One region of the Rhizobium sp. YJ-22 genome, then DNA from elsewhere that is predicted to be linked to it. Evidence: riboswitches for the same ligand, from Rfam matches in the RefSeq annotation. Region 1 holds a riboswitch; the other holds the start of a gene.

The links. Region 1 has a riboswitch for cobalamin ahead of P7F60_RS16695 (DUF1636 domain-containing protein). Riboswitches for the same ligand answer to the same signal wherever they lie in the genome.
Region 2: another riboswitch for cobalamin. It lies ahead of P7F60_RS15565 (aromatic ring-hydroxylating dioxygenase subunit alpha); the one in region 1 lies ahead of P7F60_RS16695 (DUF1636 domain-containing protein).

What each region holds. Positions count from the first base shown of each region.
Region 1 is NZ_JARRIR010000007.1:8,992-29,027, forward strand. Features, by position in the region: gene P7F60_RS16680 (iron ABC transporter permease) at 1-50, opposite strand, end outside; gene P7F60_RS16685 (ABC transporter substrate-binding protein) at 53-1,000, opposite strand; gene P7F60_RS16690 (ABC transporter ATP-binding protein) at 997-1,794, opposite strand; gene P7F60_RS16695 (DUF1636 domain-containing protein) at 1,791-2,147, opposite strand; cobalamin riboswitch at 2,243-2,454, opposite strand; gene zigA (zinc metallochaperone GTPase ZigA) at 2,545-3,750, opposite strand; gene P7F60_RS16705 (Fur family transcriptional regulator) at 3,822-4,235, opposite strand; gene aztA (zinc ABC transporter ATP-binding protein AztA) at 4,469-5,245, shown strand; gene aztB (zinc ABC transporter permease AztB) at 5,238-6,104, shown strand; gene aztC (zinc ABC transporter substrate-binding protein AztC) at 6,123-7,082, shown strand; gene P7F60_RS16725 (PepSY domain-containing protein) at 7,396-7,713, shown strand; gene P7F60_RS16730 (general stress protein) at 7,737-8,330, shown strand; gene P7F60_RS16735 (low affinity iron permease family protein) at 8,399-8,821, shown strand; gene P7F60_RS16740 (hypothetical protein) at 8,980-9,219, shown strand; gene P7F60_RS16745 (hypothetical protein) at 9,231-9,380, shown strand; gene P7F60_RS16750 (NUDIX hydrolase) at 9,361-9,876, opposite strand; gene P7F60_RS16755 (HU family DNA-binding protein) at 10,297-10,575, shown strand; gene P7F60_RS16760 (alpha-hydroxy acid oxidase) at 10,750-11,829, opposite strand; gene P7F60_RS16765 (tetratricopeptide repeat protein) at 11,833-12,471, opposite strand; gene P7F60_RS16770 (Fe2+-dependent dioxygenase) at 12,473-13,159, opposite strand; gene P7F60_RS16775 (TonB-dependent siderophore receptor) at 13,266-15,524, opposite strand; gene P7F60_RS16780 (alpha/beta hydrolase-fold protein) at 15,678-16,514, opposite strand; gene P7F60_RS16785 (iron ABC transporter permease) at 16,600-17,652, shown strand; gene P7F60_RS16790 (ABC transporter ATP-binding protein) at 17,663-18,442, shown strand; gene P7F60_RS16795 (ABC transporter substrate-binding protein) at 18,444-19,565, opposite strand; gene P7F60_RS16800 (isochorismate synthase) at 19,663-20,036, shown strand, end outside.
Region 2 is NZ_JARRIR010000006.1:119,110-128,159, reverse strand. Features, by position in the region: gene P7F60_RS15570 (hybrid-cluster NAD(P)-dependent oxidoreductase) at 1-1,014, opposite strand, end outside; gene P7F60_RS15565 (aromatic ring-hydroxylating dioxygenase subunit alpha) at 1,016-2,260, opposite strand; cobalamin riboswitch at 2,362-2,565, opposite strand; gene P7F60_RS15560 (cation transporter) at 2,660-3,583, opposite strand; gene P7F60_RS15555 (cysteine hydrolase family protein) at 3,663-4,217, opposite strand; gene P7F60_RS15550 (copper chaperone PCu(A)C) at 4,427-4,930, opposite strand; gene P7F60_RS15545 (hypothetical protein) at 4,989-5,483, opposite strand; gene P7F60_RS15540 (class I SAM-dependent methyltransferase) at 5,523-6,302, opposite strand; gene P7F60_RS15535 (pseudoazurin) at 6,299-6,739, opposite strand; partial or broken gene P7F60_RS15530 (ABC transporter ATP-binding protein) at 6,816-7,520, opposite strand; gene P7F60_RS15525 (iron ABC transporter permease) at 7,517-8,545, opposite strand; gene P7F60_RS15520 (ABC transporter substrate-binding protein) at 8,542-9,050, opposite strand, start outside.

The DNA of each region.
Region 1 (20,036 bases):
GCGACGGCGAGAAGAGCCGCCGCGACGCCGATGCCGAAACGAACAGGCACGATCAGAAGGCTTCCGGGTGGAGCGCCCTGGCGATCTTGTCGATCGCCGTGATATTGTCGGGGCCTGGCGTCAGCTCTTCATAGCGCAGCGCCACGAAGCGCTCGTTCTTCACGGCGTCCGTCTCCTTCATGGCGGGGTGCGCCTTCAGGAAATCGAGAAGCTTTGCATAGCCGCCGCCGTCCTGATAGTCGAGCAGGACGAGGAACTGGGGATTGCGGGCGGCGACGGTCTCCCAGTCCGTATTGCCCCAGCTCGTCTCCATGTCGTCCATGATGTTCTTGCCGCCGGCCGCCGTGATCATCGCCGTGGTGATGGCGTATTTGCCTGCGGTGAACGGCTTGTCGTCCCCGGAATCGTAGAGGAAGACGCGGGTGCCGCTCCTGTCGCCCACCTTCTTCTCGATATCGGCGAGCTGCGCCTTCCAGCCTTCGACAAGCGCCTTCGCCTCGGCCTCCTTGCCGAAGATCTTGCCGAGCTTTTCCGTGTCGCCGTAGAGCAGGTCCATCGAGGCCGCCGGACGGTCCTTTTGCAGGTGGACGCAGCTTTCGGTGAGGACCAGCGTCTTGATGCCGTGCGGGGCGAGCGTGTCGGGCGTCACCTCGCCGCCGGGCTTCATGCCGTAATACCAGCCCGCGAAGAAGAAGTCGGGATCGGCGGCGACGAGGTTTTCCATCGTCGGATATTTGGGTGCAAGCTCGGGGATCGAGCCCTGCTCCTTCTTGAAGGCGTCGTCGGTCTTGTACCAGCCGGTGATGCCGGTGACGCCGACGATCGAGGGCTGGAGGCCGAGGGCGAAGGCCATCTTGGCCATGTTGATATCGTGGATCACCGCCCGCTTCGGCGCGGCGTCGAAGGTCAGCGGCGTGCCGCAACTGTCGACCGTGACGGGAAAGGCCAAGGCGGCGGAGGCCGCCAGCGACAGAAGGGAAGCGAGGATCAGGCGTTTCATGGAGAGGCTCCGGTGCTGCGGGTGAAGGGGATATCGAAGACGGTAAGCTGGCGGTCCTCATGCGGGTGGGGCAGGCGCAGGAGGTCGATGCCGAAGACGTCGCGCACGACATGCCGGTCGAGCGTTTCCTCCGCCGGCCCGCAGGCGACGAGCGTGCCCTGCCTCAGCACGGCGATCCGCGTGGCGAAGCCGGGGACGAGATGAAGGTCGTGCAGGACCGCGACGATGGTGAGGCCGAGATCGGCCACCAGCGCGAGAAGCGCGCCGCGGGCGCGGGGATCGAGATGGTTGGTCGGTTCGTCGAGGAAGAGGATGCGGGGTTCCTGGGCAAGCGCCCGGGCGATCTGCGCCCGCTGACGCTCGCCACCCGAAAGCGAACCCATCTCCCGCCCGGCGAGGGATTGCAGCTCCGTCCGCTCGAGCGCGTCCAGGATGATCGCGGCGTCCGCCGCGCCCGGCCGGCGCGCCATGTGGGGAATGCGGCCGAGCGCCACGTAGTCACGCACGCAGATGCGCCGGTCCGGCTGGTCCGTCTGGCCGACCATGGCGACGAAGCGTGCGCGCTCGACGGGCCGCATCGCCGCCAGCGACGCGCCGAAGAGATGCACCGTGCCGGCGGTCGGTTGCAGCGTGCCGGCCAGCAGGCGCAGCAGCGTGGTCTTTCCGGCGCCGTTCGGCCCGATGATGGCAAGGCGGTCGCCCGGTTCGGCGTCGAGCGAGACATGATCGAGAAGCCGGTCGCCGGAGCGGGTCTCATAGACGAGCCCCTGGCCGGAAAGGATGCCGCGGCTCATCGGGCGAGTCCCCCGATATGCGGGATGTGGGCAAGCGTCTTGCCGCGCAGGCCGGCTGGCCGTTGACCCTCGTTGCACCAGCCGTCCGCAAGGTCGCGGTACTGGCGGCCGAAGGCGAGCAGGGCCTCCAAATCTCGGGCCGGGTCGATGTCGCCGAAGAGGAACGACGCCTTGGCGGGGGCCGTGAAGGCGACGGCGAGCGGCCGCCCGCAACCCGCAAGGCAGGCCACGGCGTCGACGCGAAAACCGCCGGCGGCCGTATGGTGCGCAAGACGGGCGACAAGGTCGGGCGCAGCGGCGCCCGCGTGGCAGCGGCTGCAGACGACAATGGCATAGGCGGGCGTTTCGGTCATGTCATCCTTCGGCGAGCGGGCACTGGTGAAGGATGATCGGCCATCGCGCAAAGAGGCGCGAAGGCGTCACAACGCTTCCCGGTACACCCCGTCCGGTTGCTGTGGCGAATGACGGCAGGTCTCCTGGCTCACGGGTCGAAGGGCTTGCCGGCCTTCCCGGTCCGTGGACCAGTGGCATGGATGACAAGCCCTCACCGCTTACAGTTGCGGGGGCAGCCACGGTTTCGGCCCCGTTCGGGTCATCCTCACCGTGTTCCCTATTAATCCCTCCGGCTTTGCCTCGGGAACCGTCCGCCCCAGATAGGAGCCGATCCGACAGGCTGTCAAGCACGAGCCGTGCGTTCAGTGACGATCCCGCACCCTGCTCCACCGCCGATCAGTCCGATTGTACCGGCATTCAGGCTGCCTTTCTGTCCCAGCTTGCGAACGGGTCGGGCAGATTGCGCCAGAGATCCGGTCTGAACGTCTGGGCGTCCAGCAGGCAGGCGTCCAGTTCGGCCCGGATTTCCCTCTCGTCCATCGGATCGGCGCCGATGAACACGATCTCCTGCCGCCGATCACCCCAGACCGGATCGAGATAGGGTTTCATCATGTTCAGGAAGGCGGGATCGCGGGGCCATTGCTCCTTCGGCACGGAGGACCACCACAGGCCCATCTTGCCGGTGCGCACGAAAGCACCGGCCTGGCTGATCTCCCCGACATGGTGCGGCCGTGTCGCCAGCCAGAAGAAGCCCTTTGCGCGCACCACGCCCGGCCAGGGCCGGTCGATGAATGTCTGGAAACGCACCGGGTCGAAGGGGCGCTTCGCACGATAGACAAAGGACCGGATGCCGTATTCCTCGGTTTCGGGCACATGGTCCTTGAAGCCATGCAACTCCTTGAACCAGAGGGGATGCTGTTCGGCCTTGTCGAAATCGAAGCGGCCGGTGCCGAGCACATCCTTTAGATCGACTTTCCCGAAATCGACCTCGATGAGCCTGGCATCGGGATTGAGGGAGGCGATGATCTTGCGCGCGGCGTCCCGCTGTTCAGGCGTCGCCACGCCGATCTTGTTCAGCACCACGACATCGGCGAACTCGATCTGCTCGACCAGAAGATCGACGAGGGTCCGTTCGTCGCCGTCTCCCGCCGTCTCGCCGCGATCGGCAAGGAAGTCCGTCGAGCTGTAGTCCCTGAGAAGATTGGCGGCGTCGACCACGGTGACCATGGTGTCGAGCTTGGCGACGTCGGAGAGGCTGCGGCCGTTCTCATCCCGGAAATCGAAGGTCGCGGCGACGGGAAGCGGCTCGGCGATGCCGGTCGATTCGATCAGCAGATAGTCGAAGCGGTCCTGCTCGGCGAGCGCGCGCACCTCCGTCAGCAGGTCGTCGCGCAATGTGCAACAGATGCAGCCGTTCGTCATTTCGACGAGTTGCTCCTGCGTTCGAGAGAGGTTGGCGCCGCCGTCGCGGACGAGCGCGGCATCGATGTTGACCTCGCTCATGTCGTTGACGATGAGCGCAACCCGCATGCCCTCGCGATTGGCAAGGATATGGTTGAGCAGCGTGGTCTTGCCGGCTCCGAGAAAGCCGGAGAGGACCGTGACGGGAAGTTTCTTGGCCATTCGATACCTTTCTTAATGATATAACGTAACAGAATCCATGTAGAGAGAGCCTTGCTTCGGCGGGATAGCAGTTAACGGCAGTCAGCGCACAGGCCGTGGACCTCGATCGCGCTCGCCCTGATCTTGAAGCCGCTGCTGCGTGCGTGCTGTATCAGCGCGCTCTCGACTTTCTCGTCGTGGAACTCGTTGACCTTCCCGCAGCTCTCGCAAATCTCGAAGGCGGTGATCCTGGGGTGGATTTGCCCATGCCGGGAATGACAGCAGACGACGAAGGCGTTCATGCTTTCAAGGCGATGAACCCGGCCCGCCTCAAGAAGTTTCTCCAGGGCGCGATAGACCTGAAGCGGCGCTTTCAACCCATGTCCACGAAGACGGTCCAGTATGCTGTAGGCGCTCAGCGGCTGCCGGGACGATTCCAGCACCGAGAGCACGAGGTGCTGGTTTTTCGTCAGCTTGAGATCGTGAGCCTGGGCCGCCTGTGTCATCCAGCTTCTCCATCGCGTGGCGAGAATGCGATCCAAGGTCGCGGCCTCAACCCCCCGATCCTGGAATTTCGCCTTCAGGACGTTGCGCCCGAACCGCCGACGGCAACGATCGCGAAGGGCATACGGCTCAAACTCGGCGCGCATGTCATCTTTCAATAATGTTATTACATAACTTTCCATTTGACGAACGTAATAACATTACCTATCCAGTCGTTGTCAACCCCGGAGTGGCCATGACCGGCACAAGCCTGCATTTCGAAAATCTGACCCTCGGCTATCAGGGCCATCCCGCCGTACATCACATTCACGGTGAGGTGGCGCGTGGTGCATTGACGGCGATCGTCGGCGCCAACGGCTCTGGCAAATCCACGCTGATGAAAGGGATCGCCTCCATCCTGAGGCCGATCGAGGGGCGGTGCACGGTCTCATGCAACCGTCTTGCCTATCTGCCCCAGCAATCCGAACTCGACCGCAGCTTTCCCGCACGCGTAATCGACCTCGTGTCGATGGGCTTCTGGCAGAGGAGAGGACTGCTCGGACGCATCACTGCGCAGGACAGGGCCGAACTGGCGGCCGCCCTGAAGGCTGTCGGATTGACCGGCTTCGAAAAGCGTCCGCTCGACAGCCTTTCCGGGGGTCAGATGCAGCGGGCGCTGTTTGCACGAACCATGCTGCAGGATGCGGACCTCATCCTTCTGGACGAGCCGTTCAACGCCGTCGACAGCCGGACGGTGCGCGACCTGATCGACCTCATCAAACGCTGGAGTGTCGAAGGACGGACCGTCCTCTGCGTCCTGCACGACCTCGACCTCGTCCGCGAACATTTTCCGCAGGCATTCCTGCTTGCGCGCTCCCTTGTTGCCGCCGGGCCAACGGCACAGGTTCTGACGGCGAAAAACCTCGCTCTTGCCCGGGACTTCCAGGAATCCTGGGACGAGCAGGCCGGCTTGTGCGTGGCAAACCCGGGAGTGGCCAGCGCGGATAACGTCAGAGTTGGCTTACATGTATGAGTATCTGATCGAACCCTTCATCCGCTACGGCTTCATGCAGCGCGCCTTGCTCGGCTCGCTGTTCCTGTCGGCCAGCTGCGCGCCGGTCGGCGTCTTTCTGATGCTGCGCCGCATGAGCCTGACCGGCGACGCCATGTCCCATGCGATCCTTCCCGGCGCCGCCATCGGTTTCCTTCTCTTCGGTCTGGAGATCATCCCGATGACCATCGGCGGGCTTGTCGTCGGGCTTCTGGTGGCGCTCGGATCGGGGGTCGTGTCGCGCCTGACCATTCAGAAGGAAGACGCCTCGATGGCGGCCTTCTACCTGATCTCGCTTGCCGTCGGCGTGCTGATGGTGTCGTGGCGCGGATCGAGCGTCGACCTGATGCATGTGCTGTTCGGCTCCGTCCTGGCGCTCAACAACGAGGCCCTGATCCTGATCGTGAGCATCGCCGCTGTCACCTTCCTGGCGCTCGCCGTCTTCTGGCGCGCGCTCGTGGCGGAGTGCCTCGATCCGCTCTTCCTTCGGTCGGTCAGCCGCATCGGCGCGCCGGCGCATTTCCTGTTCCTGACGCTTGTCGTGCTCAATCTCGTCGGAGGGTTCCAGGCGCTCGGCACGCTCCTCTCCGTTGGCCTGATGATGCTTCCCGCCGCCGCATCCCGGTTCTGGTCGAACCGGGTGGGGCCGATGTGTCTCATCGCCGTTGCAATCGCGGCCGTGTCCTCGTTGGGCGGGCTCCTGCTTTCCTACCATGCGTCGATGCCGTCCGGCCCCGCGATCATCTTTACCGCCGGCGGCTTCTACATCCTTTCCACCCTGGGCGGATCGAGAGGCGTTCTTCGCAGCGCCTTCGCCTCCTCCCGCCATAAGACAGCCTGACAGCAAAAGGAGATTTTCATGTTCAGGACGTTCCGCATCGCAACCTATGCCAGCCTGCTTGCGCTTTCGGGCGGTTTCGCCGCATCCGCGACGGCTGCCGAGCTCCATGTGGTGGCGAGCTTCTCCATCATCGCGGATCTCGCCAAGAATGTCGGCGGCGAGCGTGTCGAGGTGAAGACGCTCGTCGGCCCCGATGGCGACGCCCATGTCTACGAACCGCGCCCGGCCGACGCCGTGGCGCTCGAAGCCGCGAATGTCGTGCTGGTCAACGGTCTCGAACTCGAAGGCTTCATGAAGCGGCTGATCGAGACGAGCGGCACAAAGGCCCCGGTCGTCGAGGTCACCAAGGGTATCGAACCGCTGAAGGCGGAGGAGGAGCATCACCATGATCATGAAGGAGGAGAAAAGAAAGAAGCCGGTCACGAAGACCATCACCATCATCACGGTGAATTCGACCCGCATGCCTGGCAGTCGATTCACAATGGCGAGATTTACGTGAAGAACATCGCAGACGCCTTCTGCGAGACCGACAAGGCAGGTTGCGCCACCTATACGGCGAATGCCGAGGCTTATCTCGCAAAGCTCGAAGCGCTTGAAAAGGACGTGAAGGCGGCGATCGCGGAGATTCCGGCCGACAAACGGACGATCATCACGACCCATGACGCATTCGGCTATTTCGAACACGATTATGGTCTCAAGTTCATCGCGCCGGAAGGCATCTCCACCGAAGCGGAGGCATCGGCCGCAGACGTCGCCAAGCTGATCGATCAGGTGAAGGAAGACAAGGCATCGGCGCTCTTCCTGGAGAACATCACCAATCCGCGCCTCATCGAGCAGATCTCGGCGGAAACGGGAATCAAGGTCGGCGGCACGCTCTATTCGGACGCGCTTTCGGGTGAGGACGGTCCTGCGTCCACCTACATCGATATGTTCCGTCACAACGTCAAGACCCTCAAGGCCGCCATCCTCGGAAGCTGATCCACTGGGCCTGCCCGGCGAGAACCGGGCAGGCCCTATTCCGCCGACGGTTCTCTTTTGTTTGTCACACAAGACCTTCGGTCGGCGGCCATGCGGTTCCTGCCTTTCCCGCATCGTGAAGGCAGCAAAATCGGATGATCACGGATTGGATCGGACTGGAGGGCGAGCGGCCGCGCCAATTCACTTTCGAGACTCGTGCAGAACCCGAAACGCATCTCACCGACCTTGACGGCTTCTTCCACTGGCGTGGAACCAAAAGGAAAAGTGCGCGTTACCCCAGCACCTGTAAAAGGGCTAACACGAGGAAACAATTATGAAAAAGCTTCTGCTCGCCGCCGCGTTCGTCGGCGCTTCGACTTTTGCTGCCTTTGCGCAGACCTCGACCGCTCCGGCAACCGACGGCGATACGCCGGCCGTAGCGACACCCGACAGTTCCAATCCGACCGCTCCGGTCGAAGGCGCCAACAGCTTTACCGAGGCCCAGGCCAAGGATCGTATCGTCGAAGCCGGCTATGCCGACGTCACCGGCCTGAAGCTCGATGACAAAGGCGTGTGGCGCGGCACGGCCATGAAGGACGGCAAGTCCATGAACGTCGCCCTGGATTATCAGGGCAATATCGTCGCCAACTGACACTCAATACGAGGAGCACGCCAATGAAAACCGTTACCGGACTGTTCGACGACTATTCCGATGCCCGCGCTGCAGTCAGCGCGCTGGAGGCGCGGGGCATTCCGTCCGACGACATCAGCATCGTTTCCAACAATGCGGACGGCCGTTATGAAGGCGAGTCGAACGCTGCCGAAGGGGCTGGCACGGGCGCCGGCATCGGCGCGGCCGTCGGCGGCATCGGAGGCCTGCTGACCGGCCTGGGCATCATGGCTATTCCCGGCGTCGGGCCGGTCGTCGCCGCCGGCTGGCTGGCTGCGACGGCGGCCGGGGCTGCTGCGGGTGCCGTTGCCGGCGGCGCTGCCGGTGGCCTGATCGGCGCATTGACCAATTCCGGCGTGCCGGAAGAAAATGCCCATGTCTATGCTGAAGGCGTCCGTCGCGGCGGTACGCTGGTCACCGCCCGCGTTGCCGACGACCTCTATACCGAAGCCGAAAGCATCCTGCGTCAGTCCAACTGGGTCGATCCGGTCGAGCGCCGCGCCGCCTATAACGAACAGGGCTGGACGCGCTTCGACGACACTCTGCCGCCCTATGGCCCGGCCGAAATCGAACAGGAGCGTCTTCGCTATCGCCGTTGATCGGTGAGAATAAACCGAGGCCGGCGCTTGAGCCGGCCTCCATCGATTTCGCGCGCGGAGAGACGTGCATGCGTATCAGTGAAGCGTTCTGCCAATTTTCAAATCTGGTGGCGGAAACGAGCGGCAAGCCCGCAACCTTTGTCCTGGCCTTCATCGCCATCGTCGTCTGGGCGATCACAGGCCCGATTTTCGGCTTCTCCGAAACGTGGCAACTCGTCGTCAACACCGGCACGACGATCATCACATTTCTCATGGTTTTCATCCTGCAGAATTCCCAGAACCGTGACAGCAAGGCTCTGCAAGCCAAGCTCGATGAACTGATCCTCACCACCGCCACGGCTGAAAACCGCTTCATCGGCATTGAAAAGCTGAACGAGGAGGAGATTGCGCGTTTGACGGAAATGCTTCGCCAGGCCGCCGATAGCGAGGGCGACCGCGATGTCGAACGCAAGGTGACCCATCTCTATGACCGCAAGCGCTCGGAAAGCTGACGGGCGGGCGGGATGCACATTCCGCCAGGACAATGGGATTGCAGGAATCTGCCACCGCGCGAAGCGAGCGCGTGTAAACGCCGATGCATCGCGTCTGAAGTCTTTCCGTGTTGGCGGCGGACTAATCCGGCTGCATGGCCGCGCTCTCAAGGTGAATCATGATGCAGAATATGCAACGCGATCCTGCCGTTTTCGCAGACGTTCTTTCGGCGATGGCCGAGGAAGAGCTGTACGAGGCGATGCGTGATCTGGAGACGAAGAGCGAGGAGCTCTCGCGGGCAGGGCAGGACACAAGCGATGTTCTCGCCCGGATCGCGCAGGTCGAAACCGAAATCGAAACACGGTTTCCCGGCCAGAAACTGGCGCCTTACAAGAATTGGAAGCGCCAGGCTGGGTGACGGTCAGCCCGATGCCGGACGGTGTCGTCACGCTTCCCGACGAATGGCTTTCGGTTGAGAAGGACGACATCATGGTCGGGCAAAGGCCCATTCCTCAAGCCATCGGCAGCGGTGCCGGCGCGGTTGCCCTGCCGCCTGCCTTCAGCGCGGCAACGGTTTGAAGTTCACCAGCAGCGACTTCAATTCGATCTCGCGTACGCGCCGTGCCGCCTCGTCCGGGCTGACCCAGGCGATGACGCGTTGGCCTTTTTCCTTGAAATCCGCCTGGGTCTCCGTCACCTCGACCTGATACATCTCGACGATGACTGGAGCGACATCGCCGTCGTCCAGTTCCTTGAGATAGACATAACTGCCGACCGGAGTCTTGTTGGCCTTGCCGCGGACACCCGCTTCCTCCCAGGCCTCGGTCGCTGCCGCTTGATGCGGCTTCTTCTTTTTCATCGGCCAGCCCTTCGGAATGATCCATCGCCCGGTATCACGGGAGGTGATCACCAGGATGTCGATCTCCTCGTCACTCTTCCTGTACCGGAAGCAGAGAGCGCCGTATTGCTTCCGAAATGCACCGGTGAACAGCTTGTCAGGATGTTTCGCAAGCTGTTGAAACAGGGTAGGTGGGGTGACCGGGCGGGACTTGCCGCCCTTTCTCTTTGACTTCATGACCGATGCAGGCTGTCAAGAAACCCATTTCAAATCAATAGGCTTCGGGATTTTATGACAGATTTATGACACTTCTCCGCATCAAGCTGGCAAATGCCGGCCACAGAGAAGATCCTCTTATAGTCGCCGCAGAGACAGCGACGGTTGAGTTGCGGTGGCTTGAGACCCGTCTGCCTTGCATCCAGGTCGTCGCGATGCCGCAATCGACAATCTGTGTCAGCGTGTTCGCCGTCGTGAGAGACGGGAGGAGGTCCGATAAGCGGAAAATAGCCCGAATCGTTGGCCGAGGCGGCGGGCAGCGGCAGCCTCCGGGTGCTCAATGCTGTGGACAAGGTTGCGTGCGCGCATTTCCAGTGCGCACGCCAGATGACAGACTCACCGACCCGCGCCAAGATTGGCGGTCCAATCAGGAGGATCATGATGACGACGACCAATGAAATCGCCGACAAGATCGCAGCCGAGCATGGACTGTCCAAGTCTCAGGGTAAGGCTATCGTTGAGGCGGTGCTCGCGCAGATCACCTCGGCTGCCCTTGGCGGCGCCGAAACCTCCCTTCCCGGTTTTGGAAAGTTCAAGGTCAAGGACGCGCCCGAACGCGAAGCGCGCAATCCGGCGACAGGGGCGATGATCAAGGTGGCGGCATCGAAGAAGATCACCTTTACGCCGGCAAAAGCGCTCAAGGATGCCTTGAACAAGTAGCGGCGCGGACGACGAAGGAAACGGCGCTATTGGTTTACCGTGGCGCCGGGCGATGTTCCGGCATTCCGCACGGATCGTCGCGGTCGCGGGTGCCGGTATCCATGCGTATGAAAGAGAACCGCAGCCGCCAATAGGCTTGCGGTCGAAAGCGTTCGGCCGCGTCCATGAAGCCGATCAGGGCCGCCAGACAAGATTCTTGTCGATGGCATCGGGCCTTGAGCAGCCGGCCAGCGCCATCGCGACTTCCAGTTCCGTGCGCAGGATGGTCAGCAGATGGGCGACGCCGCTTGCACCGGCGATGGCGAGCGCGTGCAGTTGCGGGCGGCCAATCAGTACGGCGCTCGCGCCCAGCGCCAGGGCCTTGACGATATCCGTTCCGCGCCGGATGCCGCCGTCGAGCAGGAGCGGAACCCGGCCCTGAACGGCGGTGGCGATGGCGGGCAGGGCGTCGAGCGTCGCTGGCAGCGTGTCGAGCGTGCGCCCGCCGTGATTGGAGACAACGAGGCAATCGATGCCGCAGGCGAGCGCACGCCGGGCGTCGTCGGGGTGGAGGATGCCTTTCAACAGGATCGGCAGCGGCGTTTCGCGCCTGAGCCATTCGATATCGCCCCATCCGGGTGCATGATCGAGCAGGCCGGAAAACACCGGGCTGCGTCCCGGCGCACCGGCCATGTCCAGCGTTGCCATGCCGTCGAGATTGACGGCGCGCACAGCCGCCGGCAGGCGGAAGCCGGCGCGCTGTTCGCTGTTGCGCAAGCCCGTGACCGGCGCGTCGACGGTGACGACGAGGGCGCGGTAGCCGGCGGCTTCCGCCCGGCGCACGAGGCGCAGCGTGTCGGCGCGGTCGGGCTGCAGGTAGAGCTGGAACAGCAGCGGCGTCGTCGCGGCGGCGGCGATGTCTTCCAGCGTCCGGCTCGCCTGCGTGCTGACCGTCATGGCGACGCCGGCCGCCGATGCCCCGAGCGCGGTCGCGACCTCTCCTTCCTCATGCACCAGCCGGTGATGGGCGACGGGGGCGAGCAACAACGGGCATTCGAGATCGATGCCACAGAGCCGGGTGCGGGTATGGGCGCCGCGCATGTCGGCCAGCACCCGGCCGTGAAGCGCCAGCCGGGAAAAGGCTTCGCGGTTCCAGCGCGCGGTGATGCCGTCGGCGCCGGCGCCGTCGATATAGGCGGAGAGCGCCGGATCGGCACGGTCGCGAAAATACCGTTCGTAGTCGGCCGCGGAGGCGATATCGGCGGGCACGATCACGGTTTACTCCATCAGAATGCCGGCGGCGACGGCGGCGACGGCGGCGAGGCGTTGGTCGGGATGGTCGCCATAGGTGTCCGCAATGGCGCGATAGACATCGGCAAAGCCGGTCTCGATGGCGCGCGACAGGAAGGCGGCGGCATCCGCCGGCCGCTTTTCGGCGAGCAGCAGCCGGGCATGGTTGAGGCAGGCCCAGCAATCACCGCCCTCGGCTCCGGCCCGGTAGAACTCCGCCGCCTTGGCAAGATCGGGCAGGCCGGCGCGACCTTCCTCGCACAGCAGGCCGAGCATGTTCAGGGATTTGAGGTGCCCGCCTTGCGCGGCATCGAGATAGAGCGCGAAGGCGACGGTATCGTCACGCGCCACCCCTTCGCCGCGACAATGGAGATCGGCGAGATTGAATTTGGCCCAGGCATCGCCCATCTCCGCGGCGCGGCGATAATAGGCAGCCGCCTGCGCCGCATCGGCCGGCACGCCCCAGCCGCGTTCGTGGATGCGGCCGAGCATGTTGAACCCGCGCGCATCACCGCCGCGGGCGGCGGCGGCGAAATGGTCGGTCGCCAGCGCGAAATCACCGCGATCCAGAAACATCTGGCCGAGCGCGAGCTGGGCCTCGGGAAGGCTCGGCCTGTCCTGCGGCATGTCAGAGATCCGCAAAGCGGCGCAGCAGGTTGTGATAATGGTTGACCAGGCCGAGAACGGCGTGATTGTCATCGCCGAGCAGGTTGCGGGTCTCGATGATCGACAGGTCGAGATCATAGAGCATCGCCCGCATGGCATCGTCGCGGACCATGGATTGCGCCCAAAAGAACGATCCCCAGCGGCTGCCGCGCGTCACCGGCTCGACCCGGTGCAGGCTGGAGGAGGGATAGACCACGGCGTGACCGGCCGGAAGCTTGACGCTGTGGCAACCGAAGGTGTCCTCGATAAGAAGGTCGCCGCCGTCATAGTCCTCGGGGTCGTTGAGAAATATCGTGGTCGAGACGTCGGCGCGCATGCGCATGCCGCCGGTGCCCGGCACGCTGCGAATGGCGTTGTCGACATGGGCGCCGAAGGCCATGCCGATCTCATAGCGGTTGAACATCGGCGGCAGCACGCGAAGCGGCAGCGTTGCCGAATTGTAGGTCGGGTTGCGGCCAAGCGCGTTCAGCACCAGTTCGCCCAGCTCCCGCGCCGCTTTGCCGTCCACGGGCAGTTGCAGATTGTTCTTCGATCGCGCCGCCAGGTCGCCGGCCGTCACCCGGCCATCCACCCAGTCGTTGGCGGTCAAGACCGCGCGGCAGCGGGCAAGCTCCTGGGGCGTGAGAAGGTCTGGAATGGTGATCAGCATGGCAGCTCCGTAGAACAGGTCTTCACGGCCGAAGGCACGGGCCCGTTCAAGACCCGTGTCCACTCCCGAAATGGACTGCCCGGCGCACGGCCGGGCGGCATGGGGATCAGAACGTCGTTCCGATGTTGACCATGAAGGTTCGGCCGGAGGAAGGCACGGCGCGGCCGCTCTGTCCCGACTGGTAGTTCTGGTGGTCGGTCAGGTTATAGGCGTTGAGCGAGATACGGAATTTGTCCTGCTCATAGGCCGCCATTGCGTCGAGCGAAAAGCTGCTCGGGATCTTGTAGGTATTGGCATTGTCCACCCAGAAGGCGCTGGCATATTGGAAGCCGCCGCCGACGGTCACCTTGCCCGGAAGCTGCGCGGCAAGCTCTTCAGCGACGGTATAGGTCGTCCAGACGTTGAAATTGTGCGGCGGGACATAGGGTGCGTCCATGCCGATCTGCGCAGCGGTGGCGGATTCGGTGATTTCACCATGCAGATAAGCGTAGTTGGCGAAGATGGACCATGCGTCGGTAACCTTGCCGCTGACGCCGAGTTCGATGCCGCGCACGCGTCGGCCGGTCGGTCCGTCGCCGGAGCCGGCCGGAAGCTGCGTATCCTCGTTGACCGAGTTCTTCTTGTCGACCTGGAAGATCGCACCGGTCAGCCCGATGCGGCCATCCATCAGGTCCGCCTTGGCGCCGATTTCCCAGACATCGCTCTTCTCGGGCGAGATCGGCGCGGTCAGGTTTTCGGGGCCGACCAGGGCGGCGACGTCGGCCGTGTTGGGCTTGCTGGTGCGGGCATAGGAAGCATAGATCGAATATTCCGGCGCGGGCTCCCAGATCAGCGCCAGCGATGGGTTCCAGGCCGTATCGGTGCGGGCGAGGTTGACGCCGGACTGCTCCTGCTCGGTACGGAACCGGTCGAAGCGCAGGCCGCCCTGCACCGAGATCTGGTCGGTGAAATAGACACGGTCGTTGACGAAGACGCCGATATCCGTCGTCTTGAATGTCCGTTCGCCGGGATAGTCATAGGTCGGGGTGAAGTTATAGGTGTAGCGCGGCCGGAACAGCGATTCGATGTTGCGGTTCGCCCAGGTCGGCCAGGCGCCGTTGGTGCGCTTGTCGTTCTGGTAGCTGACGTCGAGGCCGACATTCAGCTTGTGGCGCAGCCCGCCGGTTTCGAAATCCATCTTGGCAGTGCTGACGTTCTGGAAAGCCCAGCCGTCCTGCAGGTAGGTGAGGCCGCCCCCGGCGCCGAGCGTATAGGTGGCGTCCGGATTTCCACCGCCGTTGAGAATCGACAGGAAATTCGCCGCGCAGGCGCCCGAGCAACCGCCCGGCGGCGTGCCGCCGAAATCGCGGTCGTAGAAGGTCAGACGCGTGTCGTTGCTCAGCGTCAGCCAGTCGTTGACTTCCGAATTCAGATAGGAACTCAGCGCATGATTGTTGGTGATGTCGGTATTGGTCGAGCGGGCATAGGAAATCGACGGATCGAAGCCGAATTCGGCCGCCGGCAGGAAGATGCCGTCGGCGCCCTGCACCATCGGCTGGCCGTAATCCGGCGTGCCGTCGCCATGCAGGAAGCTGTAGTTCAGATGCCATTCGGTGCTTGTCCCCAGGCCCATGCCGAGGTCGACCGCGAAGCCCCGGCGGTCGGCCTCGATATTGTCGCGGTCTGCGACGTCCTGGCGATGGTAGAGACCGTTGAAACGGATGGCGGTGGTGTCGTTGACCTGGATGTTGCTGTCGAGCGTCGTGCGCGCCGTAAGGCCGGAGCCGATCGCCTGGTCGATGGAGGTCGAGGTGCCGAGCCGCGCCTTCTTGGCGGACTGGTTGATGAGGCCGCCGGTATTGCCCGCGCCGAAATTGTCGCCCGCCGGACCCTTGAACACCTGCACGTCCTCGACGTTGAAGGTGTCACGCGTATAGACGCCGAAATCCTTCAGGCCATCGATATAGACGTCGGAGCGGGCCTGCATGCCGCGAATGCGGAACTGGCTGCCGTTCTGGCCGCCATTGCCCTCGCCGGTCGCCAGGGTGATGCCCGGCACGTTGCGCAGCACCTGTTCGATGGTGGTGGCGCGCTGCTGCTGGATGATCTCCTTCGGCACGACGTTGACGATCTTCGGTGTTTCCTTGATCGTCGCCGGCAGGCGGGAAATGCCGGTCGAGGCGTCGTTGGTGTTGGGTGTGCCTGCGCCTTTCCCTTCGATCGTGATCTTTTTCAGCACGGTCGCGTCGCTTTGCGCTTCCTCGCGGTCGCCGTTCGCCACCGTCGGCGATTGCGCATGCGCGGCGCTCGTCAAGGCAAGGCCTGCCGTGGCAGCCGCGCCGGACAGCAGCGGCCGAAGAGTAAGATGCGGTTTCTGATTGGACATTGGCCCCTCTCTCGGATCAAACAAAGGCAATCCGCCTGAGGTGAGGTAAGGCGAATTACGTTTTCGATATGAACGTCCCCAACGCGAGATAGCGCATGGCAAAAAGTGGAGTCAATATCTCCGGTTAATAATCTTGATAAAAAGATACATGTTTTATGGCGCGGCGGCCCGGACAAGCGCGATCGGTACGGATTGAAACAGGCTGGCGACGTGAACCGCGCCGGGAAAGAGTTGCAGCGAGACGTCCAGATCTGCGCGTTTCGCAAGGTGGCGGGCGAGTTCCAGCGTTGCCGGGGCCGGTCCGTTCCAGGTCGGCGCCGCCGGGCTGGAGCGGCGCTCCGCTTCGCCGAGCATGATCGCGACCTCGGCGCGGTGCGCCGGTGGTGGCGAGGGGGGCTTGAAACTGAGCAGGTATTCATCGCCCCACCAGATGGACGGGCTGGCGGCGATATAACGATCGAACCGGCCGGGCCGCGACAGGAGCGCATAGAGCGTCAGCAAGCCGCCGAGCGAATGGCCCCAGAGCGAGCGCCGTGTCGCATCGACGCGAAATCCGTTCTCGGCGGTTTTGCGGATCGCATCGCACAGCCGGTCGAGAAAGGCATCCGCGCCGCCGATCCGCCGGCCGGGATGGACGGGATCGTCGATCGGTCCCGCGCCGTTGCGCGGCGGGGTGAAATCGAGGCTGCGGCGCGTGGCGTCGAAGCGGAACGGCGTATCGTAGCCGATGCCGACGATGCAGAGATCCGGGACCGATGCCAGCAGGTCGGGCGTCAGGAGGTCGAAGGCGGCGTTGCCGTCGAGCATGTAGAGGATCGGGTGGCCGGCAGGGCCGGGTGTGCTGCGCGGGCGGGCGATGAACAGGCGGTATTCGGCGCCGTCCGCCGTGGTCGTCGGCATCCGGAACAGCGCATGGCTGTCTGGCGCCGTCTCGAAAATCGCCATCTGTGTGGGAAAACTGCTTTGCCGCGGATATGGGTTTTCCGCCATGCCGGCCTCGTCGTTCGCCTGTCAATAACTTGACGCCTACAGTCAAGTCCAGCATATGTCCACACGACGAAGAGTGGAAACCGCCGTGACGGACATCGAGGTGCAGAGCGAAATTCTGGTTTACCGCAGAAGTTTGCGGCGGCGCTCGCTCGTCGTTGCGGCGCTGTGCATCGCGCTTGTCTGCGCCTTCGCCACCGACCTGGTGACCGGGCCTTCCAGCCTTTCGGCGGCCGATGTGCTGCGCGGGCTGATGTGGCCCGACACCCTGTCGGCGCCGATGCGGGTCGTGGTCTTCGATGTGCGCCTGCCGCAGGCGCTGATGGCGATCTGCGTCGGCGCCTCGCTGGCTCTGGCCGGCGCCGAGATGCAGACGATCCTCGACAATCCGCTCGCCAGCCCGTTCACGCTCGGCGTGTCCTCGGCTGCCTCCTTCGGCGCGGCGCTTGCGATCGTGCTGCATATCGGTCTGCCGGGGGTAAGGACGGAATGGACGGTGGCGCTGAACGCCTTCGTGTTCGCCTTCGCCTCCGTGCTGCTCCTGCAGATGCTGAGCCGGCTGCGCGGCAATGGCGGCGATGCGCTGGTGCTGTTCGGCATCGCCATGGTCTTCACCTTCAATGCGCTGGTGGCGCTCATCCAGTTCGTCGCCTCGCAGGATGCGCTGCAGCAACTGGTCTTCTGGAGCATGGGCAGCCTGTCGCGGGCGACGCCGGCCAATCTTTCGGTGCTTTGCGCCGTGCTCTGCCTCGTTTCGATCCTCTCCTTCCGCGTCGCCTGGAGCATGACGGCTCTGAGCCTTGGGGAGGACCGGGCGCGCAGCTTCGGCATTCATGTCGGGCGGCTGCGCTTCGCCTCGCTGCTGCGCGTCAGCCTGCTGGCGGCCATCTCCGTCGCCTTTGTCGGCACCATCGGTTTCATCGGTCTGGTCGGACCGCATATTGCGCGGCGGCTGGTGGGTGAGGATCACCGCTTCTTCCTGCCGACCAGCATGGCGACGGGGGCGGTCGTGCTGTCCCTGTCCTCGGTGTTGAGCAAGGTCATCGTGCCGGGCGCGATCATGCCGGTCGGCATCGTCACGGCGCTGATCGGCGTTCCCTTCTTCGTCAGCCTGATCTTCGTCCGGCGCGAGCGCATGTGAGGAAGGCCCGATGCTGACCGTCACCGATCTTTCCGCCGGCTACGATCGCCGCCCCGTGCTGCACGGCATCACCCTGCCGCCGCTCGAAAACGGCTGCATGGCGGCGCTGATCGGCCCGAATGCCGCCGGCAAGACCACATTCCTGCGCGCGTTGGCGGGCCTTGCGCCGGCAACAGGCTCGATCCGGCTGATCGACCGGGAATTGCTCGGCACCGATCCGGCCGAGCATGCCCGCCACGTCACCTACATGCCGCAATCCCTGCCGCAGCGCGCCAGCCTCACCGTGTTCGAAGGTGTGCTGGCGGCGCTGATGGCGTCGCCAGGAACGCGGCCGGCACGCATGGAGGCGGAAAAGACGGCGCTGGCGACGCTGCAGCGGCTGCGCATCGCCGATCTTGCCCATCGCCGGCTCGACCAGCTTTCCGGCGGCCAGCGCCAGCTTGCCAGCCTCGCGCAGGCCATCGCCCGCCAGCCGGCGGTGCTGCTGCTCGACGAGCCGACCAGCGCCCTCGACCCCGCCCACCAATTCCGCGTCATGGATACGGTGGCGAAGCTGACGCGCGAGCGCAATATCGTCACCGTGCTGGTGCTGCACGACCTGGCGCTCGCCTGCCGCTGGTGCGACCGCATCGTCGTGCTGTCGAACGGCCGCATTGCCGCCGCCGGCACGCCGGAGCAGGCGATCACGCGGGCGACGCTGGCCGAGGTCTACGGCCTCGACGCCCGCACCAGCCTCGATTCCAATGGCCGCCTGCGCATCGACACGGACGGCCTCGTGGAAGATGGATAGGCTACTTCAGATCCACCCACGACATGCCGTCGAGCGGCACCGCGAGGAATCGTTCGTTGATCTCGCGTCGCGTCGCGTCGAGATCGAGATCGCCGAACAGTTCCGGATGAATCCAGCGGGCCAGCGCCTGCACCGTCAGAATATCCAGCGGCGAGTTGAGAAGCTGGTGCGCCAGGCCATGCACACGGCCGTCCGTTACCGCCTTCAGCCCGGAAATGCCCGGTCGCGCCACCACCCGCGCCAGCGTCTCGCGGATGGTGCTTTCGTCATAGCCGGGACCGATCAGCAGCCCGTTCGTGCCTTCCATCTGCGGCCCGCCGCTGACGATATAGACATCCGGATTGGTCTCGATGACATATTCGAGGTTCAGCGCGCCGACCGGCCCCTTGATGACCGCGTTGCCGATATTCTCGCCGCCGGCAAAGGCGATGTATTTGCCGATATTGCCGTTGCCGGGCGAGGCGCAGCATTCGCTGGTGCGGGCGGCATGGGCCTCGAAGAACACTTTCGGACGGGTCGAGGTCGAGGCGATTTTCGCCTTGACCGCCTCCATGCGCTCACGGCGGAAGGCGATGAAGGCTTCGGCCTGCGCGGAGCGGCCGGTCACGGCGGCGAGCAGGCGCAGGCCGGGTTCGAGATTGTCGAGCGGATCGTTGAAGAAATCGATGACCACGACCGGAATGCCGGCCGCCTCCAGCGTGGCGATCTGCGCATCCGACGGTTTCGACGACAGCGAGAACACCGCCAGATCCGGCTCGGCCGCCAAGACCTGCTCGACCGAGAATTGCTGGGCGGAGCTTGCCACCTGGCCTAGCTTTTCGATCTGCGGGAATTTTTCCACGTAGCGGCGATAGACCGCCGGGCCGATGCGATTGATGTCCTTCGGCCAGGCCGTCAGCAGGCTGACGGGATCGGGATGGATCAGCGACAGGGCGATGAGGTAGCGGCCGTCATCGACCAGCAGCCGATGCGCCGGCTTTTCCAGTTTCACCGTGCGGCCGGTGACGTCGGTAACGGAAATTTCGGCCAGCGCCGCCGTCGCCAAAGACAGGAGCGACACCAGAAGGGCCGTCAGCAGCCGCAGCACGGCAGCGCCTGCGGTCGGAAAATCTCGGGTGGACACAACGGCGCCCTTTCCATTTCTTAAGTTGACATATTAACTCATGTTAGTAGTTATGCCGCGAATAAAGCCAAGCGGAAAAATAGGCAAGAGAGCGGCGATGAACGACAGGGAAAAGAGCGCGAACGGCGGAAACCGGATCGAGTTTCGCTTGGCGAACAAGGCGATGCCGGTCGTTGCCGCCGGTCTTCGCAAGGCCTTGGTGTCCGGCGCCATCGACACGCTCAGCGCGCGCTGCGTCTCCTTCTTTCGCGACCATCGCGACGGCCCGGCCATTCTGGTCGGCGCGCTGCCCTTCGACCGCAGGGCTGCGGACTTTCTCTACCAACCGGCCGAATTCACGCGCGTTTACGGCCTTCCGAAGCTTGGGAATGGCGCCACGACGGCCGGCGTCAAGGGCCGGCTGATCGCCGAGCCCCCCGCCGACGCCTATGCGCGGGCCGTCTCGGCGAGCCTTGCGCTCATGGCCGAAGA
Region 2 (9,050 bases), on a different contig from region 1:
GTCGAGGATGCCGCCATTGTGTTCCATCTCGACGTCGCCAGCGAGTTTCATCACCTTGCATGTGCCGCACAGCCCGGATTCGCAGGCCGCGCCGATGCGCACGCCGCTGGCGCGCGCCGCCTGCAGCACGGTGTGGCCGGGCTCGCACAGGCCGGTCTTGCCGGACATCGTAAAGATGACCTTGGTTGCTTTCGCGCCGTCGGAGTGATCGGCGACCACCACCGGCAGTTCCGGCGCACGCGGCTGGAAGGCCTCTTCATGATAATTCGCCATGTCGAAACCGGCACCCGACAGGGTGTCGCGCACCGTCGCCATAAACGGCTCCGGCCCGCAGCAGAACACGGTGCGCTCCAGGAAATCATGGGCGAGCAGGGCGATCTTGGCCTTGTCGATGCGGCCGCGCAAACCGGCCCAGAGCTGGCCGCGGCCGATCTCCTCGATGATGAAGCCGAGCGTGAAATTCGCCATCTCGCGGGCGCGCGCCTCCAACTCCCAGCGGAAGATGATGTCGTCGGGCGAGCGGGCGCAATGGATGAAGGTGATGTCGCTATCCGGTGTGCGGTCGCTCATGTCACGCGTCATCGACATCATCGGGGTGATGCCGGAGCCGGCCGAGATGAACAGGTATTTCCGGCCGGGATGCCTGGCATAGGAAAAATCCCCGAGCGGACCGATCGCCTTGAGCCGCATGCCGGGGCGCAGGTTGTCGAACATCCAGCGCGTGCCGATCGAGCCCGCCTGCGCCTTGACGGTGACCGCCACCGTATAAGGCCGCGACGGGCTCGACGACAGTGTATAGGTGCGCATCACCGGCTCCGGGGTCGCGGGAATTTCCAGCGTCACGAACTGGCCGGGCAGATAGCGGAACCAGTGGCCGGGATTATCCGGCCGAAAGGTGAAGGTCATCACGTCGGGGGCTTCCGGCGTGACGGCGACGCATTCGAGGCGATGCTCCCGGTCGGACCACGGACGCATCTCGTCGACATGGCGATAGGCGGGCGAGGCGGCGCTCATCTCAGGCCACCGCCGACAGCGGCATCGGTTCGCCCTTGAGGCGGCCGGTCATGAAATTCGCATACCATTCGACGAACTGCATGACGCCGCCCTCGTGCTCGACCGAATAAGGGCCGGGCTCATAGACGGGCGAGCGGATGCCGAAGGCATTTTCCTCGACAATGGCCCGGTCCTGGTCGTTGGTCATGTTCCAGACATGCGTCAGTTCTTCGACATCGTAGTCGACGCCCTCGACCGCATCCTTGTTGACCAGCCAGGTGGTGGTGACGGCCGTTTCCTCCGGCCCGAGCGGCAGCACGCGGAAGGATATCGCATGGTCGATCAGGATGTGGTTCCAGGTCGTCGGATAATGGAACAGCAGCAGCGTCCCGATCTGCGAGGTGGCGACATCGGGCGAAAGCGGCTTGCGCACCGCCGGCTGGCCGGTCATCGTGTAGCTTTCGGCGCCCTGGATCAGCGGCATGCGGGCGACGCGGAACTGGCCGGAGGGATCCATGCGGAATTCACTGGGCAAGCCGGCCGCCTCGCAATGCTGCCAGTGTTCGACGATGACCGGATCGTCCTTTGCGCCCTGCACGCCGGTCGCGGTCGGCGCTTCCGGATAGGTGCGGCAGAGTTCGGGATGGTTGCCGGCACAGTGATAACATTCGCGGTTATTTTCCCAGACCAGCTTCCAGTTGCCCTTCTCGATGATCGTGGTGCGATGCGCGACCTTGGCCTCGGAGAGCCGGTGCGGCTTCATATAGGGCTCGATCGAGGCGCGCATGGGCGCGAAATCGGCGGGCTCGGCGGCGAGGCAGATGAAGATGTAACCGGCGACGGTCTCGCAGGGCACCGGCTTCATGCCGAAATCCGCCTTGTCGAATTCGGCCCCCATCTGGCGGGCGAAGACCAGCGAGCCGTCGAGATCGTAGGTCCACTGGTGATAGGGGCAGACGAGCTTGGCGGCGGCGCCGCGCTCCTGCGTGCAAACGCGGTGGCCGCGATGGCGGCAGGTGTTGTGGAAGGCGCGGATGACGCCGTCGCGGCCGCGCACGACAACGAGCGGATAATCGCCGATCTGGGCGGTGAAGTAATTGCCGGCGCGGGGGATTTCGCAATCATGGCCGATGAACAGCCAGTCGCGATACCAGATTTCCTCCATGTCGACCCGGAAATAGTCTGGGTCGATGTAGAAGGGTTGCTGCAGGCTGAAGCCGTCCCTGCGGGCCTGAAGCTGGCGAAGCATGTCACCACGAACGTTCATTCTCATTATCCCTTTGATGGGATTGGGGAGAGATGCGTCGCGCGCAGGCCAGCGCGGCTCTTCCGCGATGGTCCCGTCGCCCGATCGCCCACCGCAATCAGTCGTTTCGTTCCATCCCAGGCTGGTTTCCGGGCTCCGGAGCCGTCCTTTCGGACTTCGTCGACGCCTTCCCGGAATAATCCAGTGGCCTGTTGTCGACGGTTTGGCTCCGCTACCGTTGCGGGGGCAGCGCCGGACTTTGACCGGCTTCCCAATTATCCGCATCGCAATCCGCGCGATGCAGCACCAAGGATGGACTTACACTAGGAGAAACCTCTGTTTCGCGGCTCTTGACCTGCGACATTCCTGCGGCGCAAACGGAACATTGTGGCGTTGATGAAACAGGCGGTGTCAGGGGGTTCAGTCGGCCCATTCGGGATCGGTGGTGAAGACGATGGTCAGCCAGCGATCCGGGCCTTCGTCGCCCAGCGCCTCGCCGATCTCGTCTCGCAGCGCGTCCCATTCTTCCAGGCGCTTGGCCGGCCAGTCGCGGGGGACGATGAAGAACAGCTCGATCTGCTTGCCGCGCCCGACGCGGGCGACATAGGAGCGATAGGAAAGAAAGCCGAATCGGGAGACGACGTCGCTCGCCACGGCATCGACATGGCTCTTCAACTCGGCCGGCGTGACCAGCAGGATATCGGCCAGCGCCTGCTTGACGTTGGCGAGCGGTGCGGGAACGATGAACAGGCAGATGGCGGCGAGCACGGCCGGGTCGATATAGGGCGCGGTCCAGGCGAAGCGCGTGCCCTCGACGCCGTAGCCGATCAGGAATGCGATCAGCAGCGCCGAGGTCAGCGCTGCCGACATCATCCAGGCCTTGGCGTCGAGTGCGATGAAATTGGAGCGGATCGTCCGGTTCGCCCGCTGCGCGAACACCGCCATGCCGCAGGCGACCGACATCGTCACCAGCGTGAAGGCGATGGCCGGACCGAATTCCACCGGCCGTCCGCCGGTCAGCAGGCTGTCGACGGCATTGATGAAGGCATAGATCGCCGCTCCCATCAACAGCGTGCCATTGAGACCGAGCACCATCGGCTCCAGATGCCAGAAGCCCATGGTGAAGCGTTCGATCAGCCGCCCCTTGACGGGCGGCACCGTTGCCGAACTGGCGATCAGCCGCGAGACCAGCAGTGCCAGCACGGTCATGAAGGCATCGGTCAGCGAATAGAAACCGTCGAAAACAATGGCGAAGGAGCCGGAAACGAGGCCGATAACGATGCCGAAGACCGCGAGCAGGACGGTGGCGACGATGGAGAATTTCAGGACGAATTGCTCGGTCATGCGGGGTCCGGCAGGCGTTTTCCGTTCGATCGGCGCGACTGTCGCAGATCCCTGCGGAAAACGCCATCGCCGCCGCCCGTCAGGCGCTGCCCTGGAGATAGTCGTCCGTGGAGACGAGATTGGCGTATCCGAAGGCCAGCGCCGACATGAAGGCGGCGTGGACATCGGCGGCGGCAACGATCCTGCCGCCGAATTCGAGATCGCGGGTGGCGACCGCATCGTGAACGACGGTCGCCGGATAGCCGTAGTCGACGGCAGCACGGGTGACGGCGTCGATACACATATGGCTCATCGCGCCGGCGATGGCGACGTCGCTGACGCCGTTGGCATCGAGGACGTCCTTGAGGCCGGTGCCCTGGAAGGCATTGATCGCCTTCTTGACGACAACCGTCTCGCCAGGCGCGGGGGCGACGGCCGCATTGATTGCGGCCCCTTCCGTCCCGGGAGCGAAGAACGGAGCATCTGCCTCCGCCGATTCGTGGCGTATATGCACGACGAGATCGCCGCGCGCGCGGGCGGCGTCGAGAAGGCGCGCCGCGTTGCCGGCTGCTGCCGCCGTGCCGACCAGCGGAAACTTGCCGCCATCGAAATAATCGTTCTGCAGGTCGACGATGATCAGGGCCGTCTTGCGCATGTTCGCTCCATAAAAGAAGACCGGCATGCCGTTCACGCCGGTCTGGATGCTCTGGAGATCATCCAATTTTCGCGATCGATGCAAGGTGATTGCGAGATGACGGCTGCAATTTTCTGTTACAGCCGTCGTTTCCTCAATCAATGTCGAGGCGCCGTTCGAAAGCCTCGATGCGCCAGAACCATCGGCAACTGACCGCGCGAACGCGGCGATCAGTTCTTATGGTCGTTATGGCTGTTGTCGCCGCCCATCTTGTCGACGGCATATTCGACGGCAACCTCGCCGGCCTTTTCGAAGGTCATGGTGCCCTTGAATTTTTCACCTTGCTTGGGCAGGCGCTTGAGTTCCTTGAACATGATGTGGAAGGCGCCGGGCTTCAATTCGACGGTGCCGCCGGCGGGAATCTCTATGCCGCCCTCGACCGGGCGCATGGTCATGACGCCATTACCGTCGACGGCCATCTCGTGGATTTCGCCCTTTTCGCTGATCTCGCCGGTGACGGCGACCAGCTTGTCCGGCATCGAGCCGTTGTTGGTGATGGTGGCATAGCCGGCCGCGACCTTTGCGCCGGGCGGGGTGGCGCGCGACCACGGATGGACGATCTCGATATCGCCGACCTTGAATTCATGAGCGATGGCGGCCGGCATGGCGGCGATCAGCGCAAGGCCGGCAATGGCGCCACGCAGGGCGGCGGAACGGACGAACGGAATGGACATGGGTAACTCCCCGAAAATGGTCTGCATGAAAATGGAATGATGGCCATGACGGCCTGTTTCATGCGCAAAGCGGCGGCGCGCGGGGATTCCCGGGTGCATGGCTGGCATGGCGGGGAAGCGCGAGCGCGCGCGGCAGTAGCGGGCCGATGGCAATCCACGCCCCGGAGACGGCGAGCATCTCTCCGGCCGGTTCCGTTGGAAGCAGCGACGCGGCGGGTTGGCAGGCCAGCGTGCAGCAGCCGGGCATGGCTGCGGGATCATGCTTGCCGGGCAGGCCGGTTTCGTCCGGCATCGTGACGCAGAGCGGATTGCCGAAGACATCCAGCGGCGCGGTGGCGACGAATGCGGCGTTGGCATAGGCACCGAACAGGCCTTGCAGGAACAGGACGATCGCGGCGGCAAGCGCCACGCCGATCCGTCTGTTTCCCGCCGTTCGATGCATTTTGCTGCCTTTCGTTTGCGTCGTCTTATCAGCCGGTGGCCGGCTTGCAAAGCGGCCGCCTGGGGAGGAGTTTTTCGCTATTTGCGAGAATACCTCTTTGTCCTGGCGCAATTTTGCCGGTGGTCCTCAAGGAATTTTCACCGATCTGCATCAGCCCGCATCCGGCTTGCGGCAGGAGAGAATGAAACGGCGATAAAGCAGGGTGCGCAGGCAGTTGCGCAGATCCGCCGTTCTGCGCTGCGCGGCGGCGATCGGTGCGTGCGAGGCGATGTCGAGCCCGACGAAACCCGTGCGGCGAAGAAGCGCCGCCAGTTCGCCGGCCGTCAGGCCATGGCCGAAGGGCAACCGCGACATGATGCTTCGGTGGCGGTCGCCCATTGCGCCGTCATAATGCGGGTCTTCGCCTTTGAGGCGGTCTATGATCTTGATGGTCATGCCGGCCAAGCGGCCAAGGCGTGTCGGGTTGGCCCAGTCGCCGTCGAAGACCAGCAGCCTGCCGCCGGGCTTCAGCACCCGGAACCAGTCGGCGAAGGCCTCTTCCGGCCGGGTGAGTGTCCAGACCAGATGCCGGCAGACGACGGCGTCGTAAAGTCCATCCGGCTCCATGGTGTTTTCGGCATCGGCAAGGATGAAACGCACCTGGTCACGGCCGGCATGCTTGGCGCGGGCGACACTCAGCATCGCCTCGGAGAAATCCAGCGCAGTCACCCTATGGCCGCGCGACATCAACACGTTCGAGACCTCGCCGGTGCCGCAGGCGAGTTCGAGAACCGAGAGTGGCCTGTCCCCCAGCGCCCGCGTCACCGCGTCGCCCCAGGCCTCGAGCTCCGGCCCGGGCGGAATGCGATGGCCGAAGGCGAGGTCGAAGGTCAACGAGCGCCGCGACCAGTAGTCACGGATATCTTCCTTAAGCGTGTAGTTCGCGGTCACGGGTTTGACGCGCGCTGGAACAGCTCTTCGAGGCGCGGCTTGGCGCGGGCGGGCATGTCGACGGCGCGGTAGCTTTCCGGCAGGCTCGCCTTGCCGACCTTGACCAGCATCACCATGCCCATGCCGTAATGCGGCGAGCATTTGATGCCGTAGAAGCCGTCCTTGTCGAAGCCGGTCTCGAAGGGCTCGTTGATCTTGCTCTTGAAGCCGGCGGCGCCGTCCGGGATCATGCCATCGATGGTCGCGGCATTGTGGCTCTTGTGAGTGGGTATGAAGCGGATGCGGTCGCCAGGCTCAAGTTCGAGATAGTCTGGCTCGAACACCATCGTTCCCTTCTCCCCACGATTGAGCATCTTCACCTCGAAGGTCTCGGCCAGCGCCGGAACGCTCAGCAGCAGGCAGGCGGCTATCGTCGGGAAAGCGATTCTGATTGTCATGTCGGTCCTTGATCGGATGGGAGGGCGGCAGGAAACGGATGTGGCAGCGCCCGACCTCGTCAGCGGAAACCGCGGCCTCGACGCCGAAGACGGCGCGGATGCAATCGGGCGTGAGCACGTCGGCGGGTGTGCCGATGGCGACCAGCCGGCCGCGATCGAGCACGGCGATGCGGTCGCAGAACATGGCGGCGTGGTTGAGATCGTGCAGGGCGGCGATGACCGTCAGGCCCTGGCGGCGCACCAGATCGAGCAGGCCGATCTGGTGGCCGATGTCGAGATGGTTGGTCGGTTCGTCGAGCAGCAGCAGGCGCGGCTCCTGCGCCAAGGCGCGAGCGATGTGCAGCCGCTGGCGCTCGCCGCCGGAAAGGCTATGCCAGAAGCGGCCGGCCTTGTCGGCCATGTCGACGTTTTCGAGCGCGTTTCGCACCATGGCGTCGTCATGGGCCGCCCAGGGCGAGAGTGGGCCCAGATAGGGCGTGCGGCCGAGTTCGACCACCTGACGGGCGGTCATGCGCTCGGTGGTTTCCGCCTGCTGCTCGACGAAGGCGAGTTTCTGCGCCAGCGCCCGGCGGCTAAGGGTGGCGAGGGCCACGTCGTCGATGGTCACCGCGCCCCCGTCGGGCCGCCGGAGACCGGCGAGCATCGAGAGCAGCGTACTCTTGCCCGATCCGTTCGGGCCGATGATGCCGATGAATTCGCCGCTGGCAATCTCCAGCGAGATATCGCGGACGATGGAGATGCCGCCGACCGACCAGGCGAGATCGCGTGCCGAAATCCTCATGGCCGCGCTCCTTTCTGCCCCAGAAGCAGGGCAAATGCCGGCGCCCCGAACAGCGCGGTGATGACGCCGATCGGCAATACCTGGCCCGGCACGACGATGCGTGAGAGAATATCCGCCCCGATCATGAAGACGGCGCCGACGAGCGCTGCGACCGGCAACAGCAAGCTGTGGCGGACACCGACGAGCATGCGCGCCGCGTGCGGAATGACAAGGCCGATGAAACCGATGGAGCCGACCAGCGACACCATCGCCGCCGTCATCATGGCGCAGGTGCCGATCAGCACGACATAGACGCGGCGCACCGGAATGCCGAGCGCCGCGGCGGATTCCGCGCCGAAGGCGAAGGCGTCGAGGGCGCGGGCATACCACAGGCAGACGCCGAGGCCTGCCAGCATCGCCGGCAGCGCCAGCCAGACATCCGGCCACCGGATGCCGGAGAGATTGCCGAGCAGCCAGAACATGATGCCGCGCGCCTGCTCGGCATTGGCCGCCTTGGTGACGATAAAGGATGTCATCGCATTGAAGAGCTGCGAACCGGCGATGCCGGCGAGAATGATGGCGCTGTTGCCGCGCCCGGCGCGGGCGGCAAGCAGCGTCACCAGCGCGAAGGCGACGAGCGCGCCGACGAAGGCGCCGGCCGGCAGCGTGAATAGCCCGGCGCCGATTCCGAGAATGGCGACCGCGACTGCGCCGGTCGAGGCGCCGGCGGAAATGCCGAGGATATAGGGATCGGCCAGCGGGTTGCGCAGCAGCGCCTGCAGCACCGTGCCGGAAAGCGCGAGTGCCGCGCCGCAGCAGGCGGCGACGACGGCGCGGCTGAGCCGGTAGCTCCAGACGATGCCTTCGTCCAGCGGCTCCAGCGCATAGGCCGCGCCGAACAGACGGTTGGCGACGGTCTTGGCGACCACATCGAAGGGGATCGCCGTCTCGCCGATCGCGGCGCCCGCCATGAGCGCCAAGACGACGATACCGAGCGCCGCGAAGGCGGCGCCCGGCACGGCATATCGGGTCAGCGTCCGGTTCACTTCGCCAGGCCGGTGGCGGAAACCGCATCCGCCAGCGCCTCGATGCCCTCGATCGTGCGAATCGTCGGGTTCATCGCCTGTGCGTCCATCTCGAAGACATGCTTCTCCTTGACGGCAGGCATCAGGCTGGCGACCGGGTCGGTCTGGAGGAACTTATGCTTGACGGCGATGTCATCGGCGGGGAAGCGGCGGCGCTCCATCTTGCCGGCGACGATCATGGTCGGGTTGGCCTTGGCGATGGTTTCCCAGCCGACCGTCGGCCATTCTTCCTCACTGTCGATCACGTTGCGGATGCCGAGCGCCGACATGATGTAGCCGGGCGCCCCGTTTTTGCCGGCGACATAAGGATCGATGTCCAGCTCCGCACTGGAGAACCAGAAGACGGCTGAAAGCTTGCCATCGGCCGAAGCGATTTTTGCCTTGGCGGCCTCTTCGCGCTTCTTCAGATCGGCAACGACGGCTTCGCCGCGATCCTGCACGTTGAAGATGGCGGCGAGATCGCGGA